DNA from 2 places in the Variovorax sp. RO1 genome. Region 2 is predicted to be linked to the other one. Evidence: predicted binding sites of a transcription regulator. Region 2 holds the regulator's gene; the other holds the start of a gene.
The links. The regulator NrdR, encoded in region 2, represses ribonucleotide reductase genes. The targets are predictions, from matches to a motif close to CACNANATNTNGTG.
Positions count from the first base shown of each region.

Region 1: CY658_RS16365 (ribonucleoside-diphosphate reductase subunit alpha) is a predicted target of NrdR. The motif match lies at 5,830-5,843, and genes of this name have one in related genera.

Region 1 is NZ_PKMT01000002.1:1,128,131-1,137,698, reverse strand. It holds gene CY658_RS16380 (carbohydrate kinase family protein) at 1-555, shown strand, start outside; gene CY658_RS16375 (histone H1-like DNA-binding protein) at 672-1,232, opposite strand; gene CY658_RS16370 (ribonucleotide-diphosphate reductase subunit beta) at 1,432-2,622, opposite strand; gene CY658_RS16365 (ribonucleoside-diphosphate reductase subunit alpha) at 2,835-5,747, opposite strand; gene ampD (1,6-anhydro-N-acetylmuramyl-L-alanine amidase AmpD) at 6,096-6,713, opposite strand; gene CY658_RS16355 (sigma-54-dependent transcriptional regulator) at 6,700-8,253, opposite strand; gene CY658_RS16350 (two-component system sensor histidine kinase NtrB) at 8,259-9,568, opposite strand, start outside.
Region 2 is NZ_PKMT01000006.1:102,585-112,152, forward strand. It holds gene ybgC (tol-pal system-associated acyl-CoA thioesterase) at 1-448, opposite strand, end outside; gene CY658_RS25540 (pyridoxal phosphate-dependent aminotransferase) at 445-1,632, opposite strand; gene nusB (transcription antitermination factor NusB) at 1,629-2,159, opposite strand; gene ribH (6,7-dimethyl-8-ribityllumazine synthase) at 2,156-2,617, opposite strand; gene ribBA (bifunctional 3,4-dihydroxy-2-butanone-4-phosphate synthase/GTP cyclohydrolase II) at 2,624-3,778, opposite strand; gene CY658_RS25560 (riboflavin synthase) at 3,775-4,440, opposite strand; gene ribD (bifunctional diaminohydroxyphosphoribosylaminopyrimidine deaminase/5-amino-6-(5-phosphoribosylamino)uracil reductase RibD) at 4,527-5,645, opposite strand; gene nrdR (transcriptional regulator NrdR) at 5,687-6,130, opposite strand; gene glyA (serine hydroxymethyltransferase) at 6,167-7,411, opposite strand; ZMP/ZTP riboswitch at 7,450-7,576, opposite strand; gene CY658_RS25580 (lytic transglycosylase domain-containing protein) at 7,626-8,486, opposite strand; gene CY658_RS25585 (DUF748 domain-containing protein) at 9,213-9,568, shown strand, end outside.

The DNA.
Region 1 (9,568 bases), on a different contig from region 2:
CACCCCGGCGCGATGCAGCAGGCGCACGTCACGAAGGTGGTGGCGCGCGAGGACATCAAGCTCGGCATCATCGCGCCCGACGGCCGCGAGGCGATGCTGCAGCACGCCGAGCAATTCGCCGCCGGCGGCATTCCCTTCGTGTTCGATCCGGGCCAGGGCCTGCCGATGTTCGACGGCGACGCACTGCGTCACTTCATCGAGCTCGCGAGCTGGGTCGTGGTCAACGACTACGAAGGCAAGATGCTGTCGCAGCGCACCGGCTGGAGCCTGGCCGAGATCTCGCAGCGCGTGCGCGGCCTCGTGGTCACGTTGGCCGCTGAAGGCTGCGAGGTGTGGACCGACGGCGAACGCGAGCATGTGCCCGGTGTGACGCCGACGGCCGTGATCGAACCCACGGGTTGCGGCGACGCTTGGCGCGGCGGCCTGTTGTACGGTCTGGAAAAGGAATGGCCGCTGGCCCGCTGCGCGGCGCTCGGCAACCACATCGGTGCGCTCAAGATCGCACAACGCGGACCGCAGAACTACCAGATCGATCGCGCCACGCTCGACCTGTGATTCGCTGACGTGCCCACATCGCTTCGGCGATGCGGCAACAGCGGGGGCGCCCATGAAAAAAGCCCGGCACCTTGCGGTACCGGGCTTTGTGCCTTTCAGGGCCGCTGAGAATTCACTCAGGGCTTGCTGGCCGTCGGAAACGGCCAGGCTGCCTGGGGATTCAGCGTCGTTTGCGCCGCAGGGGCAGGCGCTACGGCAGCCTTCGCAGGCGCGGCGGCCTTCTTGGCAGCAGGCTTCTTGGCAGCAGCGGCAGGCTTGGCAGCGGGCTTTTTCGCGGCTTTCTTGGCTGCTGCCTTCTTGGCAGGAGCCTTCTTGGCGGCAGCCTTCTTCGCAGGGGCCTTCTTGGCAGCAGCCTTCTTGGCAGGCGCCTTCTTTGCTACGGCCTTCTTGGCAGGCGCCTTCTTGGCGGCGGCCTTCTTTGCCGGAGCCTTCTTGGCAGCGGCCTTCTTCGCCGGTGCAGCCTTCTTCGCTACGACCTTCTTGGCTGCAACCTTCTTGGCCGCGACCTTCTTTGCCGGAGCCTTCTTCGCTACGACCTTCTTGGCGACAGCCTTCTTAGCCGGTGCCTTCTTGGCAGCGACCTTCTTTGCCGGAGCCTTCTTCGCGGCGACAGCCTTCTTTGCCGGAGCCTTCTTTGCAGCGACCTTCTTGGTCGGCGCTTTCTTTGCAGTTGCCATTTCTATTTCTCCTTGATCAAGTTGAAAAAATCAACCTATTGAAGCACTCCACGCGCGTTGGGAGCGTGAAGTGATTCATGGCGTTGGAATCTAAGCCCCAGCACCATGAACACCTGAGCCCTCATCCATGCCGCGCTCTGTGGCGCAGTCGGTGGCAAGGGCAATTCTTGAATTCATGAATTGTTGTGTATCGAAAAATTCAATCCCAGGAGAGCGCACCACCCGACTGGTACTCGATCACGCGGGTTTCGAAAAAGTTGCGCTCTTTCTTCAGGTCAATCATTTCGCTCATCCAGGGGAACGGGTTTTCTTCGTTCGGGAAGAGCGTTTCGAGGCCGATCTGCTGCGCGCGCCGGTTGGCGATGTAGCGCAGGTAGCCCTTGAACATGGAGGCGTTCATGCCGAGCACGCCACGCGGCATGGTGTCTTCGGCGTATTTGTATTCGAGCTCGACGGCCTTCATGAAGAGGTCCTTGATCTCGGCCTTGAACTCTGTGGTCCACAGGCCGGGATTCTCGAGCTTGAGCTGGTTGATCAGGTCGATGCCGAAATTGCAGTGCATCGACTCGTCGCGCAGGATGTACTGGTACTGCTCGGCGGCGCCGGTCATCTTGTTCTGGCGACCCAGCGCAAGGATCTGCGTGAAGCCGACGTAGAAGAAGAGGCCTTCCATCAGGCAGGCGAACACGATGAGCGACTTGAGCAGCGTCTGGTCGGTCTCGTGCGTGCCGGTCTTGAAGTGCGGGTCGCTGATGGCGTCGATGAACGGGATCAGGAACTGGTCCTTCTCGCGGATCGATGCCACTTCGTTGTAGGCGTTGAAGATCTCGCTCTCGTCCAGGCCGAGCGACTCGACGATGTACTGGTACGCGTGCGTGTGGATCGCTTCCTCGAAGGCCTGGCGCAGCAGGAACTGGCGGCACTCGGGGGCCGTGATGTGGCGATAGGTGCCCAGCACGATGTTGTTGGCGGCCAGCGAATCGGCGGTCACGAAGAAGCCGAGGTTGCGCTTGATGATGCGGCGCTCGTCGTCGGTCAGGCCGTTCGGGTCTTTCCACAACGCGATGTCGCGCGTCATGTTCACTTCCTGCGGCATCCAGTGGTTGGCGCAGGTGGCGAGGTACTTTTCCCAGGCCCACTTGTACTTGAACGGCACCAGCTGATTGACGTCGGTCTGGCCGTTGATGATGCGCTTGTCGGAAGCCTTGACGCGCTGCGCTGCAGGCGCGGCCACCGATGCGGTGGCAGTGGCGGGTTGTGCAAGCGACGAAGTCGGAGCGGCGACCGCGCGACCTGCGGAAGAACCGCTGGTCGATGCGTGGTGCTGCTGCAATCCTTGTTGCATATCCTTTGGTAAGGAGGGCTTGACTTCTTCGTCCCAGGTCAACATAGAAAAATCCAATGCGCAATTATCGGAGCAACGATGTGAGTTGCAAAGTGCTCGTTCACATCGTGCGCCATTTATGGGGTTGTTATGTTGCTCGCATGCATCGCGCGACGTCAGTCAATGCCTTGATTGATTGAACGTCGCGCGCTTTTCAGTTCTGCGAGCACCTCGCTGATCGATCGAAGCGTCTTCTTCTTTGACGCTTCACTTGCACATCACTGGCAGGCTTCGCAGGTCGGGTCGTCGACACCGCAGAACGCGATGTCGGTGGCGGGCATGGCGCTCATCTGTGCCTTCGCTGCTGCAGCGGCGGCTTCGAGTGCGCTCATGCCCGAGGGTGCGTCGTTGCCCGACGACACCGCGTTGAGACGGCCCGATTGCACCGTCGACTTTTCAGCGTGCGTCGCGCTCTGCGTGCGCAGGTAGTACGTGGTCTTCAGGCCGCGCAGCCATGCGAGCTTGTAGGTGTCGTCGAGCTTCTTGCCCGAGGCGCCGGCCATGTAGATGTTCAGCGACTGCGCCTGGTCGATCCACTTCTGGCGACGCGAGGCGGCTTCGACGAGCCACGTGGTTTCCACTTCGAACGCGGTGGCGTACAGCGCCTTCACGTCTTGCGGCACGCGGTCGATGGGGCGCAGCGAACCGTCGAAGTGCTTCAGGTCCATGACCATCACGTCGTCCCACAGGCCCAGGCGCTTCAGGTCGCGCACCAGGTAGTGGTTGATCACGGTGAACTCGCCCGACAGGTTCGACTTGACCGACAGGTTGCCGAAGCAGGGTTCGATCGAGGCGTCGACGCCGATGATGTTCGAGATGGTCGCGGTCGGAGCGATGGCCACGCAGTTCGAATTGCGCATGCCCTGGCTCTTGATCTTCTGGCGCAGTGCGTCCCAGTCGAGCGTGGACGAGCGGTCCACTTCGACGTAGCCGCCGCGGGCTTTTTCGAGCAGGTCGAGCGTGTCGATCGGCAGGATGCCCTTGTCCCACAGCGAGCCCTTGTAGCTCGAGTACTTGCCGCGTTCGCGCGCCAGGTCGGCCGATGCCGAGTACGCGTGGTAGCAGATGGCTTCCATCGACTCGTCGGCGAACTGCACGGCTTCCTGCGAGGCGTAGGGAATGCGCAGTTCGTACAGCGCGTCCTGGAAGCCCATGAGGCCCAGGCCGACCGGACGGTGGCGCAGGTTGGAGTCGCGCGCCTTCTTCACGGCGTAGTAGTTGATGTCGATCACGTTGTCGAGCATGCGCATCGCCGTCGAGATCGTCTTCTGCAGCTTGACCTGGTCGACCTTGCCGTCCTTCAGATGCTGCAGCAGGTTCACGGAACCCAGGTTGCACACGGCCGTTTCGGTGTCGCTGGTGTTCAGCGTGATCTCGGTGCACAGGTTCGACGAGTGAACCACGCCGGCGTGCTGCTGCGGCGAGCGCACGTTGCAGGCGTCCTTGAACGTGATCCAGGGATGGCCGGTCTCGAACAGCATCGTGAGCATCTTGCGCCACAGGTCCGACGCCTGGAGCGTGCGGGCGGGCTTGATCTCGCCGCGGGCGGCCTTTTCTTCGTAGGCGACGTAGGCCTTTTCGAAGTCGGCGCCGAACAGGTCGTGCAGGTCAGGCACGTTGGAGGGCGAGAACAGCGTCCAGGTGCCCTTTTCCATCACGCGGCGCATGAAGAGGTCGGGGATCCAGTTGGCCGTGTTCATGTCGTGCGTGCGGCGGCGGTCGTCGCCGGTGTTCTTGCGCAGCTCCAGGAACTCCTCGATGTCGAGGTGCCAGGTTTCCAGGTACGTGCAGACGGCGCCCTTGCGCTTGCCGCCCTGGTTCACGGCCACGGCCGTGTCGTTCACCACCTTCAGGAACGGCACGACGCCTTGCGATTCGCCGTTGGTGCCCTTGATGTGGCTGCCCAGTGCGCGCACGCGGGTCCAGTCGTTGCCCAGGCCGCCGGCGAACTTCGACAGCAGCGCGTTTTCCTTGATCGACTCGTAGATGCCGTCCAGGTCGTCGGGCACGGTGGTCAGGTAGCAGCTGGACAGTTGCGAGCGCAGCGTGCCGGCGTTGAACAGCGTGGGCGTGCTCGACATGAAGTCGAACGACGACAGCACTTCGTAGAACTCGATGGCGCGCGCTTCGCGGTCGATTTCGTTCAGCGACAGGCCCATGGCCACGCGCATGAAGAAAGCCTGCGGCAGCTCGATGCGCGACTTGCGCACGTGCAGGAAGTAGCGGTCGTACAGCGTCTGCAGGCCGAGGTAGTCGAACTGGTTGTCGCGCTCGGCCTTCAGGGCGGCGCCCAGGCGGGGCAGGTCGTACTGCAGCAGCTTCTCGTCGAGCAGTTCGTTGTCCACGCCCTTCTTGATGAACTGCGGGAAGTAGTCGGCGTAGGCGGTGGCACGGTCGGCCGGCATCACTTCGCGGCCGATGATCTCCTTGAAGATCGTGTGCAGCAGCAGGCGCGCGGTGGCGAAGGTGTAGTCGGGGTCTTTTTCGATCAGCGTGCGGGCCGCCAGGATCGAGGCCTTGTAGACCTCGTCGAGCGGCACGCCGTCGTACAGGTTGCGCATCGTCTCGGCCTGGATCGGTGCGGCGGTGATGCTGTCGCCCAGGTTTTCGCAGGCCGATTCGATCAGGCCCTTGAGCTCGTTCAGGTCAAGCGCCACGCGCTCGCCGTTGTCGAGCACATGCAGCACCGGCGCGGCGGGCAGGTCTTGCTCGACTTGCTTGGAGCGCTCCTGCGTGCGGCGTTCGCGGTACAGCACGTAGGCACGTGCGATTTCATGGTGGCCGCCGCGCATCAGGCCGAGCTCGACCTGGTCTTGCACGTCTTCGATGTGGAAGGTGCCGCCGCCCGGACGCGAACGCACCATGGCGCGGATCACGCCTTGCGTGAGCACGTCGACCGTCTCGCGCACGCTGGCCGAGGCCGCGCCCTGGGTGCCGTGCACGGCCAGGAAGGCCTTCATCATCGCGATGGCGATCTTGTTCGGTTCGAAGGGAACCACGGCGCCGTTGCGGCGAATGATCTGGTAGTGGGCGAGGTTCTGACCGGTGGGCGAGCCCGCAGTGTCTTGTTGCTGCTGCGGCGTCGCGGGGACGGCGCGGGGGGTCGACGGGGTGTTCAGTGCAGTTTGCATTCGCTTCCTCTCGGTTGTGCAATTCTTGTTGGTTGGCAAGGCCTCGCGGGCCTTGCGTCGGCGTTGTTGCCGAACGGGAAGACACTATATCTAGGGTGTCGGTGCCCCACAAGCCACTACAGGTAGTGTTTTCTTGTAAATGCAACTCGGCAGGAATTGCGCAGGACTCAGCGCATCACCAGCGATGCCGCATGAATACTGGACCATGGTGGCGCAACCCACGCTGGGCGCGGCTTGCAAGACGATTTGGGCCTGCAGGCCGCATGGTTGCTGTGCTGCGCGCTTGCACTCATCGAATTGCTGCGCTGCGAGAGCGCCGCATCACGAGGCGCCACGCGATTGAAAAAATTAGCGCGCCACCACCTGCTCGGGAAACATTTGTGGACTCCAGCCGAGCTGTTCGCGCAGCACGCGCCAGTCGAAACCGGCGCCGGGGTCTTGCTTGCGACCGGGCGCGATGTGCTCGTGGCCGGCGATGTGGGCGATGGCGTAGTGCTGCGCGAGCGCCGCGCAGAGGCTGGCCAGCGTTTCGTACTGCCCCTCTTCGAAGCGCTCGCCCTCGAGGCCTTCGAGCTCGATGCCGACCGAGTCGTCGTTGCAGTTGCTGCGTCCACGCCACGACGACACGCCGGCGTGCCAGGCGCGGTCGTCGCAGCTCACGAACTGCCACAGCTCGCCGTTGCGGCGCACATAGAAATGCGACGACACCTCGAGCCCGCGGATCGACTGGAAGTACGGGTGCGCATCCCAGTCGAGCCGGTTGGTGAAGAGCTGCTGCACCGCGTTGCCGCCGTATTCGCCGGGCGGCAGGCTGATCGAATGCAGCACGATCAGGTCGGTCTGCGCGCCGACGGGGCGCGGGCCGAAGTTGGGCGAGGGCAGGGACTTGGCGAAGCGGTACCAGCCGGCGCGCCAGAGTCTGTCGTCGCCGGCGGGTGGGGTGACGAGGTCGTCAGTCGTCGGCATGCGAGGTGGCACCGTCGTCGCCGTTGGGCGTGGAGATGCCCAGGCGCGCGATGCGGTAGCGGATCTGGCGCAGGCTCATGCCGAGCCGCGCGGCGGCGGCCGTGCGGTTGAAGCCGCTTTCGTGCAGCGCGCGCACGAGGATCTCGCGCTCCTGCTGGTCGAGCCAGGCTTGCAGATCGGAAGGCAGCGGCGGCGGTGCGGGCTTGGGTTCGAAGGCTGGTGCCGGTGCGGGCGCAGCAGCAGCGGCCGTCGTCGCCTCGGTCGGTACGGCCCCGGATTCGTTGCGGGGCGCCGCCGGCATCGTGCCCATGAGGTCGATCTGCAGCTCGTCGCCGTCGTTCAGCGCCACGGCGCGGTGCAGCAGGTTCTCGAGCTCGCGCACGTTGCCGTCGAGCGGGTGCTGGGCGAGGCGCTGCAGCAGCGCGTCGGACAGGCGCGGCGCCGGCAGGCCGCCGTCTTGCGCGATGCGCGCGAGCAGCGCGGTGCACAGCGCGGGCAGGTCTTCGCGGCGCTCGCGCAGCGCGGGCACCGCGATCTCGATCACGTTGAGCCGGTAGAACAGGTCTTGTCGGAAGCGGCCGGCCAGCACCTCGGCGTGCAGGTCTTTGTGGGTGGCGCTCACGATGCGCACGTCGACTGCATCTTCCTGCGTCGAGCCGATGGCGCGCACGCTGCGTTCCTGAATGGCGCGCAGCAGCTTCGACTGCATGGCCAGCGGCAGGTCGCCGATCTCGTCGAGGAACAGCGTGCCGTCGCGCGCCGCCTGGAAGTAGCCGTCGCGGTCTTGCGAGGAGCCGGTGTACGAGCCCTTCTTGGCGCCGAAGAATTCGGCCTCAAGCAGGTTCTCGGGAATCGCGCCGCAGTTCACCGCGACGAAGGGGCCGTCGCTGCGCTGGCTGCAGCCGTGCACGGCGCGCGCGACCAGCTCCTTGCCGGTGCCCGACTCGCCGCGCACCAGCACCGGCGCCATGCCGCGCGCCACCTTGGCGATGCGCGACTTCACGAGGCGCATCGGGTCGGAGTCGCCGACCAGCCGGTCGAGCGCGGTGGCGCCGCTGCGCGTCACGGACAGCGCATCGGGGCGTTCGCCGCCGTGGCTTGCGGCTTGCGGCGCAGGCTTCTGCGGCACGACCACCGCGGCGCGGTTGGCCTGCACGGCCGACGCCACCACGGCGCGGAACTGCTTCAGGTCGACCGGCTTCGTGAGGTAGTCGAAGGCGCCGGCCTTCAGCGCCTCGACCGCGTTCTCGGCCGAGCCGTAGGCGGTCATGACCACGCAGCGCTCGCTGCGCTGGTCTTTCTGGATGCGGTGGATGATCTCCATGCCTTCGCCGTCGGGCAGCCGCATGTCGGTGATCACGGCGTCGAAGCGGCCGGCTTCGAGGTGCTGCCAGGCTTCGGACACGCTGCCCGCCGCTTCCACCCGGTAGCCTTCGCGCAGCAGCGTGAGTTCGTAGAGCGTGCGCAGGTCGGGCTCGTCGTCGATGACGAGGATCTGCGCGGGGCGCGAGGCGGCGGCGGAGGGCGGGAGGGAGCTCACGGCCGCTATTGTGTCAGCCGGTTTTCGCTCGGGGCGAAGCTGACGAAGAATTCGTTGCCCTCGGGCCCGCCCGGCACCAGCGCGCGCCGCTCGTAGCCGATGGTCGCGCCGTGGCGCCGGCACAGCTCGCGGCACAGGAACAGGCCCAGGCCGCTGGAGCGGCTCTCGGACGAGAAGAAGGGTTCGAACAGGTGGCGCTGCACCGCCGGTTCCAGCGGCGCGCCGTCGCTCCACACCAGCAACGCGGCGCGCTGCACGCCGGCCCGCTGCAAGGTGGTGATGACCTGGATCGCGCCCTCGCGCTGGCTCGCGTAGCGCGCGGCGTTGTCCAGCAGGTTCACGAGCAGGCGGCGCAGGTGCTCGGCCTCGAAGCGCACCTCGCTGCCCGGCGCGTCGAGCGCCACGCGCACGCCCTTGCGCTGGGTCTGGCGCACCCACTCCTCGGCCAGGATCTGCGCGGCCGGGTCGAGCACCAGCTGTTCGCCCAGCGAGAGCACGCGCTGCTGGCGCGCGCGCGAGACGTCGAGCACGTCGTCCACGATGCGCGCCAGGCGCTGCGCGTTGTGCTGGACCATGTCGGTCAGCTTGCGGTGCGCCGGGTCGGTCAGGTCTTCGCTGAGCAGCGCGCTGGCCTGCGCGATGGCGGCCAGCGGGTTGCGGATTTCATGCGCCACCGCGGCCGACATGCGGCCCATCGCGGCGAGCTTTTCGGTGCGGATGCGGGCTTCGAGTTCGCGCAGGTCCTGCAGGAACATCACGCACAGGCTGTCGGCGCGGCGGTCGTCGGTGGGCGTGAGCCGGGTGCGCACGCGCACCTCGCGCGCCGCGCCGCGCGCCTGCGCCACCGGAATTTCTTCGGTCTGCGGCGCGCGCCGCGCGAAGGTCTGGCGCGCCAGCGCGGCCAGCGCGTGCCAGGCCGGCTGGGTGTGCAGCGGGAACGGCATTGGCAACTGCGCCAGGCCCTGGCCGAGGATCGCGTCGGCCGCCGGATTGGCGGTGTGCACCAGGCCCTCAGCGTCGATCACCAGCACGCCTTCGGTGAGGGTTTCGATCACCAGGTCGTTGACCTGCGCCTGCATCTGCGCGTGGCTGCGGCTGCGTTGTGCCACCGCCTCTTCGCGCGCCAGCCGGCGGGCCAGCTCGTGCGCGAGCAGCGCCACCACGAACAGGCCGGTGCCGGTGAGGGCGGCCTGCACGAAGCGCGCCGACGGGTCGTTGGGTTGCTGCAGCCAGTGCCAGCCGGCGTCGGCCAGCAGCAGCAGCGTCACGGTGGCTGTGGTGCCCAGGCCCACGAGCAGCGTGCCGAGCACCGCGC
Region 2 (9,568 bases):
AAGGTTGAATCATGGAGCCGCTGGAGTGCTCGAGGGTTCCCGAAACTTGGGCCGGAATGCGCGCAGGGCGCAAGGTGGCGGCGTCCACCCATCCGATGCGGATCGTGCCTTCGCACAGCAAGACCGGTGCCGCAGCGCCGGTGCGCTCTTGCTCTGTCTTTGATAGCACGCGCTGACCGATTGTCAACGACGCGGTGCCCAATTGTCGGAGTTCGGCTGTAACCAGCAGTTCGTCGTCCAGCCGCGAGGGCCGATGGTATTTGAGCTGCGTTTCGCTGACCACGAACTGGCCGCCGGTGGCTTCCTTGAGCTTGCGCTGCTCGACGCCCAGGGAGCGCAGCCACTCGGTGCGACCGCGCTCCATGAACTTCAGGTAGTTGGCGTAGAACACGATGCCGCCGGCATCGGTGTCTTCCCAGTAGACGCGGATCGGAAACTCGAAACTCATGAGGCGATCATGGCCCGCAGGCGTTCGACCGATTCCTGCAGGTGCGCCATTGAACTGGCGGTGGAGAAGCGCACGAACTTCGAGGTCTCGGCGGTGCCGAAGTCGCGGCCGGGCGTGACGGCAACGTGGGCGCGCTTCATGGTTTCGAAGGCGAAGTCCCAGCTGCCGGAGATGCCGAGTTTGTCGGCCACGCTCGTGCAGTCGGCCCAGGCGTAGAAAGCGCCGTCAGGCACCACGGGCACGTTCAGCCCGAGCGCATTCAGTTGCGGAATGAACCAGTCGCGGCGCGCCTTGAATTCGGCGCGGCGGCGTTCGTACTCGGCGATGCTCTCGGCCTCGAAGCAGGCCAGCGCGGCGTACTGCGACACCGTGCTCGCGCAGATGAAGAGGTTCTGCGCCAGGCGTTCGACCACCGGCACCAGCACCTCGGGCACCACGAGCCAGCCGAGGCGCCAGCCGGTCATGTTGAAGTACTTGCTGAAGCTGTTGATGCTGATGACGTTGTCGTCGATGGCCAGTGCCGTCTGCCCGAAAGCATCGTCGTGCGAGAGGCCCAGGTAGATTTCGTCGATCAGCGTGATGCCGCCGCGCTGCGACACCACGTTGTGGATGCGGCGCAGCTCGTCGGGCGCGATCGAGGTGCCGGTCGGGTTGGACGGCGAGGCAAGCAGCACGCCGCGCGTCTTGTCGGTCCACGCGGCCTCGACCTTGGCTGCGGTGAGCTGAAAGCGCTCTTCGGCCGTGGTCGGCACCAGCACGGCCTTGCCGTCTGCAGCGCTCACGAAGTGGCGGTTGCAGGGATAGCTCGGGTCGGGCAGCAGGATTTCGTCGCCCGATTCGATCAGCGCGAGGCAGGCCAACTGCAGAGCGGCCGAGGCGCCGGCCGTGACGACGATGCGGCGGGCCGGCACGTCGACGTTGAAGCGCTGCTTGTACCAGCCGCTGATGCGTTCGCGCAGGTGGTCCAGGCCGGTGGCCTGCGTGTACTGCGTGGCGCCGGCGCGCACGGCGCGGGCCGCGGCTTCCTGCACGAGGGGCGGGGCGGTGAAGTCAGGCTCGCCGATGTTCAGGAAGATCATCGGACGGTCGGTGTGGGCCACTTCGCGGGCCAGCACCCCAGCCGCCTTGGCGACCTCCATCACGTAAAACGGTTCGATGCGCTGCGCGCGCGTCGCGATCCTCATGGGCGCGCCTTGCCCGACGCCCGGTCGGCTTCGACTTCGAGCGGACGCAGCTGCGGCGCCAGGCCGTTGAGCACGGCGTTCACGTACTTGTGGCCGTCGGTGCCGCCGAATTCCTTGGCGAGTTCGATGCACTCGTTGAGCACCACGCGCCAGGGCACGTCGGGGCAGTTCTGGAACTCGTACACGCCGATCCACATCACGGCGTGCTCGATGGGCGAGATTTCCGTGAACTTGCGGTCCAGCAGCGGCAGGATCAGCGCGTCGAGCTGTTCGGCGCCGTTGATCGAGCCGTGCAGCAACGCGTCGTAGTGCGCCGCGTCGGCCTTGTGGAAGCCTGCGAGGTCGCGCGTGAAGTGGTCGATGTCGGTCGGGTCGTTGCGGCCCACCAGGTGCTGGTAGAGCGCCTGCAATGCGAACTCGCGTGCGCGGCTGCGGTTCGACTTGGCCGCGGCCTTGCGAACGCCCGTGCTCGTGAGGCCGGTGCGCGACTGGCGGGATTTGGCGGACTTGGAGGTGTCTTCGGTCATGAAAGGGTGGCCAGCAGTTGTGCCATCTCGACCGCCACCTGGGCTGCGTCGCGGCCCTTGTCGGTCTGGCGGGCGACGGCCTGTTCGAGGTTTTCGGTCGTGAGGATCGCGTTGGCGATGGGCAGGCGGTAGTCGAGCGCGACGCGGCTCACGCTCGCGCCCGATTCGTTGGCCACCAGTTCGAAGTGGTAGGTCTCGCCGCGGATGATGCAGCCCAGCGCCACGAGCGCGTGGTAGCCGCCGCGCTCGGCGAGCGCCTGCAGCGCCACGGGCACTTCGAGCGCGCCGGGCACCTGCACGTGATGGATGTCGGAGGCAGCCACGCCCAGCGCTTCGAGCTCCGACAGGCAGGCCGTGGCCAGCGCGTCGGTGATGTCGGCGTTGAAGCGCGCCTGCACGATGCCGATGCGCAGGCCTTTGCCGTTGAGCGTGGTCGCGCCCTTGTTTGAACCTTGCATGGTCGTTCAGTCTTTCGTGAGGTAACCGGCGATTTCGAGGCCGAAGCCGGCGGCCATGCTCGGCATGCGACGCGGCGCGCCGAGCAGGTTCATCTTGTGCACACCGCATTCGCGCAGGATCTGCGCGCCGATGCCGTAGTTGCGCAGGTCCATGCGGCCGCGCTCGGGGGCTTGCGCCGGGCGCGCGGTGCCGTCGAACTGCGACAGCAGCTCGGCCGCGCTTTCACCGCAGTTCAGCAGCACGGCCACGCCCTTGCCTTCATTCGCGATGTGCGAGAGGCTGGCATCCAGGCTCCAGGAGTGCATCGGGCGGTTGACTTCGAGCGCGTCGAGCACCGACAGCGGCTCGTGCACGCGCACCGACACCGTGTCTTCGGGCGCCCACTGGCCGCGCACCAGCGCGAGGTGCACGCCGCGGCTGGGCTTGTCGATGAAGGCGTGGGCCGTGAAGGTGCCCCAGTTGGTCTGGATCTCGCGGCAGCCGACTTTTTCGACCAGCGATTCGACGCGGCTGCGGTGCTCGATGAGCGCGGCGATGGTGCCGATCTTGAGGCCGTGTTCGGCCGCGAAGATCTGCAGGTCGGGCAGGCGGGCCATCGTGCCGTCTTCGTTCATCACTTCGCAGATCACCGAGGCGGGCGAGCAGCCGGCCATGGCGGCGAGGTCGCAGCCGGCTTCGGTGTGGCCGGCGCGCATGAGCACGCCGCCGTCCACTGCCTGCAGCGGGAAGATGTGGCCGGGCTGCACGAGGTCGGCGGCCACGGCATTGCGCGCCACGGCGGCCTGCACGGTGCGGGCGCGGTCGGCGGCCGAGATGCCGGTGGTGACGCCTTCGGCGGCTTCGATGGAGACGGTGAACGCGGTCGAATGCTTGGCGCCGTTGCGCTGGACCATCGGCGGCAGCTGCAGCCGCTCGCACATCTCGCGCGAGAGCGTGAGGCAGATCAGGCCGCGCGCGTGGCGTGCCATGAAGTTGATGGATTCGGCGGTGATGTGGTCGGCCGCGATGACGATGTCGCCTTCGTTCTCGCGGTCTTCCTCGTCCACGAGGATGACCATGCGGCCGGCGGCCAGCTCGGCCACGATGTCTTCGACCGGGGAGATCGGTGCGGGCGCACGGTCGGCGCGGGAGGCGCCGATCGGCGTGACGGAGGCGTTCATTCGGCGGTGTCCTTGGAATACGTGGAAGTCTGCGGAACCAGGACGCCGGCCTGGAGCATGCGCTCCACGTACCGCGCCACAGTGTCGATTTCGAGGTTGACCTTCGAGCCGGCCGACAGGCCGCCGAGGGAGGTGTTGTCCACGGTGTGCGGGATCAGGTTGATGCTGACCTCGGCGCCGCCTTCAATGTCGGCCACGCTGTTGACCGTGAGGCTCACGCCGTTGATGGTGATCGAGCCCTTGTAGGCCAGGAAGCGTGCGAGCGCGGGCGGTGCGACCACGCGCAGCTCCCAGCTTTCGCCGACCGGCGCGAAGAAGCTCACCGTGCCGATGCCATCCACGTGGCCCGAGACGATGTGGCCGCCGAGGCGGTCGCTTGCGCGCAGGGCTTTCTCGAGGTTGATGCGGCTGCCTTCGTTGGTCAGGCCGGCCGTCTTGTCGAGGGACTCCGCGGAAATGTCGATGGTGAATTGCCCGCGTTCAGGTGCGAGCGTCGTGACCGTCATGCAGGCGCCGTTGAGCGCGATGCTGTCGCCGAGCCCGACGTCGTCGAGGTAGCCGTCGGGCACCTCGATGCTGAGTCGCTTGCCGTAGGAGGAGGAGGTGCCGAGGTCGTGGATGGCGGCGATGCGCCCCACGCCGGTGATGATTCCGGTGAACATTCGCACATTTTCGCAGACATCGAGGGGTCTTCGGCCCGAAGGGCCGGTTTACGGCAGCGAATGTGCCGCGCCGCAGCCTCGACGGCTCAGAAGCGGTCGCGGCCGGCGACGCGCGCAACGATGCGCAGGTCGGGCCCGAGCATGTCCACCGACTTGAATTCGAGCGGCAGCGCGCCGGTCAGCGAGGTGAGCGGGCCGTCGGCGTGCAGGTGGCTGGCGATGTCGAGCCCGCTGCCGATCAGCTTGGGCGCCAGGTACACCAGCAGCTCGTCCACGCAGCCTTCACGCAGCAGCGAACCATTGAGCTTGTGGCCCGATTCGACGTGCAGCTCGTTGACGCCGCGCGCCGCGAGGTCCTTGAGCATCGCGGGCAGGTCGACCTTGCCGTGCAGGTTGGGCAGGCAGGTGATGGTGGCGCCGCGGGCTTCGAGCGCGGCCGCCTTTTCTTCGTTGTGCCGGCTGGCAGCGTAGATCCAGACAGCGCGGCCAGCTATGAAAATGTGAGCGTCGGGCGAGGTCTGGAGGTGGCTGTCGACCACGATGAGGTGGGGCTGACGCGGCGTGTCGACCAGGCGCACGTCCAGGCGCGGATTGTCTTCGAGCAGCGTGCCGACGCCGGTCAGCACCGCGCCCGTGCGGGCCCGCCAGGCATGGCCGTCGGTGCGCGCGGCCTCGCCGGTGATCCACTGGCTCACGCCGTTCTGCAGGCCTGTGCGGCCGTCGAGCGAGGCGGCAATCTTCATTCGAACCCAGGGCTGCCGGCGGATCATGCGGCTGAAGAAGCCGATGTTGAGCTCGCGGGATTCGTCGGCGCCCGGTCCGACCTCGACCTCGATGCCCGCCGCGCGCAGGCGCGCAAAGCCTTGTCCTGCCACGAGCGGATTCGGATCGGCCAGCGAAGCCACGACGCGGCGCACGCCGGCGGCGATGAGCGCGTCGCAGCAGGGGCCGGTGCGGCCGTGGTGCGAGCAGGGTTCGAGCGTGACGTAGGCGGTGGCGCCCGCGGTCGAATGGCCCTGGGCCTGCGCGTCACGCAGCGCCATCACCTCGGCGTGGGGGCCGCCCGCTTGTTGCGTGTGGCCCTGGCCGATCACGCGGCCTTCGGCGTCGCACAGCACACAACCGACGCGCGGGTTCGGGTCGGTCAGACGGATCGCGGAGGCCGCGAGCCGCAGGGCGGTCGCGATGTGTTCGGAGGAGGGCATGGGTACGGAGCGAAAAAAGGCGGCGCGAGGCAGCGCCTTGCTCAGATATCGCGCAGCAGCTGCCGGAACTCGTCCACGTCCTCGAAGCTGCGGTACACCGAGGCAAAGCGCACGTAGGCGACCTTGTCGAGTTTCTTGAGTTCGCGCATCACGAGTTCGCCGACCTTGGTCGAATCGATTTCGCGCAGACCGCTGGCCAGCAGCTTTTGCTCGATGCGCAGCAGGGCGTTGTCGATCTGCTCGATGCTCACGGGGCGCTTGCGCAGCGCCAGCATCATCGAGGCGCGCACCTTGGTCGAGTCGAAGTCGGCGCGGCTGCCGTCTTTCTTGACCACGACGGGGAAATTGACGTCTGGGCGCTCATACGTGGTGAAGCGCTTGTCGCAGGCGCTGCACTGGCGGCGCCTGCGGACGAAGTCGGCGTCTTCCGAAACGCGGGTCTCGACGACCTGCGTTTCGAGATGACCGCAAAAAGGGCATTTCATGCGGCCAGTGCTTCTCTTCTTCTGTTACTTACGAAATCAACGGTAGACAGGGAAGCGGCTCGTCAAGGCGTGGACCTTGGCGCGCACCGCGTCGATGTTCGCCGCGTCGCGCGGGTTCTCGAGCACGTCGGCCACCAGGTTCGCCGTGATGCGGGCCTCTTCGTCCTTGAAACCGCGCGTGGTCATGGCGGGGGTGCCGATGCGCACGCCGCTGGTGACCATCGGCTTTTCCGGGTCGTTGGGGATCGCGTTCTTGTTGATCGTCATGTGGGCGGCGCCCAGCACGGCTTCGGCTTCCTTGCCGGTGATGCCCTTGGCGCGCAGGTCGACCAGCATCAGGTGGCTTTCGGTACGTCCGCTCACGATGCGCAGGCCCCGCTCGGTGAGGGTGTCGGCCACGATCTTGGCGTTCTTGACCACCTGTTGCTGGTAGGCCTTGAACTCGGGCGTCATGGCTTCCTTGAACGCGACGGCCTTGGCGGCAATCACGTGCATCAGCGGGCCGCCTTGCAGGCCGGGGAAGATGGCGCTGTTGATGGCTTTTTCGTGCTGCGACTTCATCAAAATGATGCCGCCGCGCGGGCCGCGCAGGCTCTTGTGCGTGGTCGAGGTGACGATGTCGGCGTGCGGCACCGGGTTGGGGTACACGCCCGCGGCCACGAGGCCGGCGTAGTGGGCGATGTCGACCATGAAGATCGCGCCGACGTCCTTGGCGACCTTGGCGAAACGCTCGAAGTCGATGTGCAGCGAGTAGGCCGACGCACCCGCAATGATCAGCTTGGGCATGTGCTCATGCGCCTTGCGTTCCATTGCGTCGTAGTCGATGGCTTCGTTGGCGTCCAGGCCGTAGCTCACCACGTTGAACCACTTGCCGCTCATATTGAGAGGCATGCCGTGGGTCAGGTGGCCGCCTTCGGCCAGGCTCATGCCCATGATGGTGTCGCCGGGCTTCAGGAAGGCGAGCATCACGGCTTCGTTGGCCGAGGCGCCGCAATGCGGCTGCACGTTCGCGGCGTCGGCGCCGAAGATCTGCTTGACGCGGTCGATGGCCAGTTGCTCGGCCACGTCGACGTGCTCGCAGCCGCCGTAGTAGCGCTTGCCCGGGTAGCCTTCGGCGTACTTGTTGGTGAGCTGCGAGCCTTGGGCCTGCATGACGGCCGGCGAGGCGTAGTTCTCGCTGGCGATCAGCTCGATGTGGTGTTCCTGGCGCGCGTTTTCGGCTTGAATCGCGGCCCAGATTTCGGGATCGGTCTGTTCGACCAGGATGTTGCGGTGGTACATGGCAGTCCTTTGAAGACGAGGTCCTTGTTCAACCAAACAAGGGCTGCCCAGGCGAACGGCTGAACGCCTGTTGTGGTCAGGCGGCACGCTTCCCAGTGGTATTCCACGTCAGCGCGTGGCACCTTTTTCGGGGTGCTGCGCCTATCGCCAGTCGCGTACAGGCCGAGTGTAGCGCAGGCCCGGAGGCATCCGGGCCTGTAGGGGTGACAAGGCCTCAGGAAACCGCGGAGAGCAGGGCGACCTTGGCCGGCTCGCTGCCGGTGGCAGGCTCTTCGCCTGCCGGCTTGGCGGGTGCCACGACGGGAATCGGCTGTGCGCGCGCCGTGGTCGGCGGCGGCACGGCCATCGTCGACGGCGCACGGCCGGCGGCGACCTGGCGCAGGCGCTCGTGCTCGGCCAGTACCTTGGCGGCATAGCCGCCGTCGTCGTCGAGGTTGGCAGCGCCCACGTAGTAGCGCAGGCCGCCTTCGAGCGAGCCGGCGCGGGCGATGCATTCCTGCAGCACCTTCACGCCGACGCGCATGTTGGTCACGGGGTCGAAGGCGGTGAGCGTGCCGCCCGCGCTTTCGTACTTGTCGCCGTGCACGCGGGTCATGACCTGCATCAGGCCCTGCGCGCCGACGTGGCTTTGCGCGAACGGGTTGAAGCTGGATTCGATGGCCATGATGGCCAGGATCAGCGTCGGGTCGAGCTTGGTGCGCTTGCCGATCTGGTAGGCCTCGGAGACCAGCACGCTCAGCGGCTCGGCCGCGACGCGGTACTTCTTGCTGAGCCAGTAAGCCACCGCCGCCTGCTGCTTGGGCAGCTCGTCGGGGCTCGCAGCCGTGGTACGCACGATGGCGGTCGGCTCCAGGTCGGTGGCTTCGGGCGCGGGCTTGCGCGACTGCAGCCAGCCCATCAGTTGTTCCTCGCCGGTCTTGCGCAGGTCGGGACGCGCCACGAGGGCGAGGGCCGCGAACACGATGGCCAGACCGACCAGTGCAAACCCGTTGTGGGTGATTTCAAAAAAGCCGTCTGCCACATCGGACACGAAGGTCCGTAGCCCGCGGGCTGTGGCATCAAACGCCTTGCTCATCGCTTTTTTCCTTTCTGTGCGGCACCTGGCATGCAGCGCCGGAAAGGGCGATGGATGAAGGCAACGGCGCTTGGATTGGTATGTCTACGAATCAGGCTCCGCGCATGGAGGGGTGGGGGTGGGAGCGCGGCGGCCTGATCACGCCGGTGGAATTCGGCAGCGGATTCAGGGAGGCCCTCCTGCGTCGAGCAGCGAGGGCAGGCGGATTCTAGCGTGGCTAAATACACGGTCAAGCATAAGGATTTAGTTTCATATGTTAATAAATGCTTGAAGAATCCCCTCGTCCGAGGGGGCGCCAGGGGGGGGCGCCTACGGGAAATCCCTTGGAAAAAGACATTTGCAAAGGAAGGGAGGGACGCCTAATCTGAACGGGCCTGAGGTTTCAGGCGTTTTTCCGAAGTCAGGCAGTCCGAGGTGCAAGTCAAGGACTCGAACGATGGAGGACTCCACGGCGGCAATCTCTTGCTGCCAGCACGGCGGGAACCATTACTTCCGGTCGCGCGAATCGATGGCATGGGTTTTGAGCCCGCCATCAAGCCCGGTGACAAGACACTTCGTCGACTCACCGGGCTTTCTCGTTTTAGGACCTCACCTGCGCAGCGCTGCGCACTTTCTGCCTCACTGTCTTGCTGAGCGCCGCAGGCGCATCGCAATGCCTCGCCAAATGGGAACGCATTCACGTTTCAGCCAACTTTGTTGGCATCTGTTTGCGGCACACTTCTGCGAATGGATGCTGCTTCGATCAAACAGAACAAATGGGTGCGGCGTGGGGTTGTCGCGTTGCTGGTGTTGTTGGCCTTGTGGGTCATTGCCTGGCTGGCGGTGCCGCCGATTGCCAAGAGCCAGCTCCAGAAGATTGCGAGCGAGAAACTGGGCCGCCAAGTCACCGTCGGCAAGATCGACTTCAAGCCCTGGACGCTCGAACTCGCACTGAATGACCTGCGCATTGCCACCGTCGACGGCAAGCAGCCGCAGGTGGCCATCAAGCGCATCTACGCCGACGCCGAACTGCAATCGCTGTTCCGCCTGGCGCCGGTGATCGACGCGGTGACGGTCGAGGCGCCCGCGGTGCTGCTCACGCA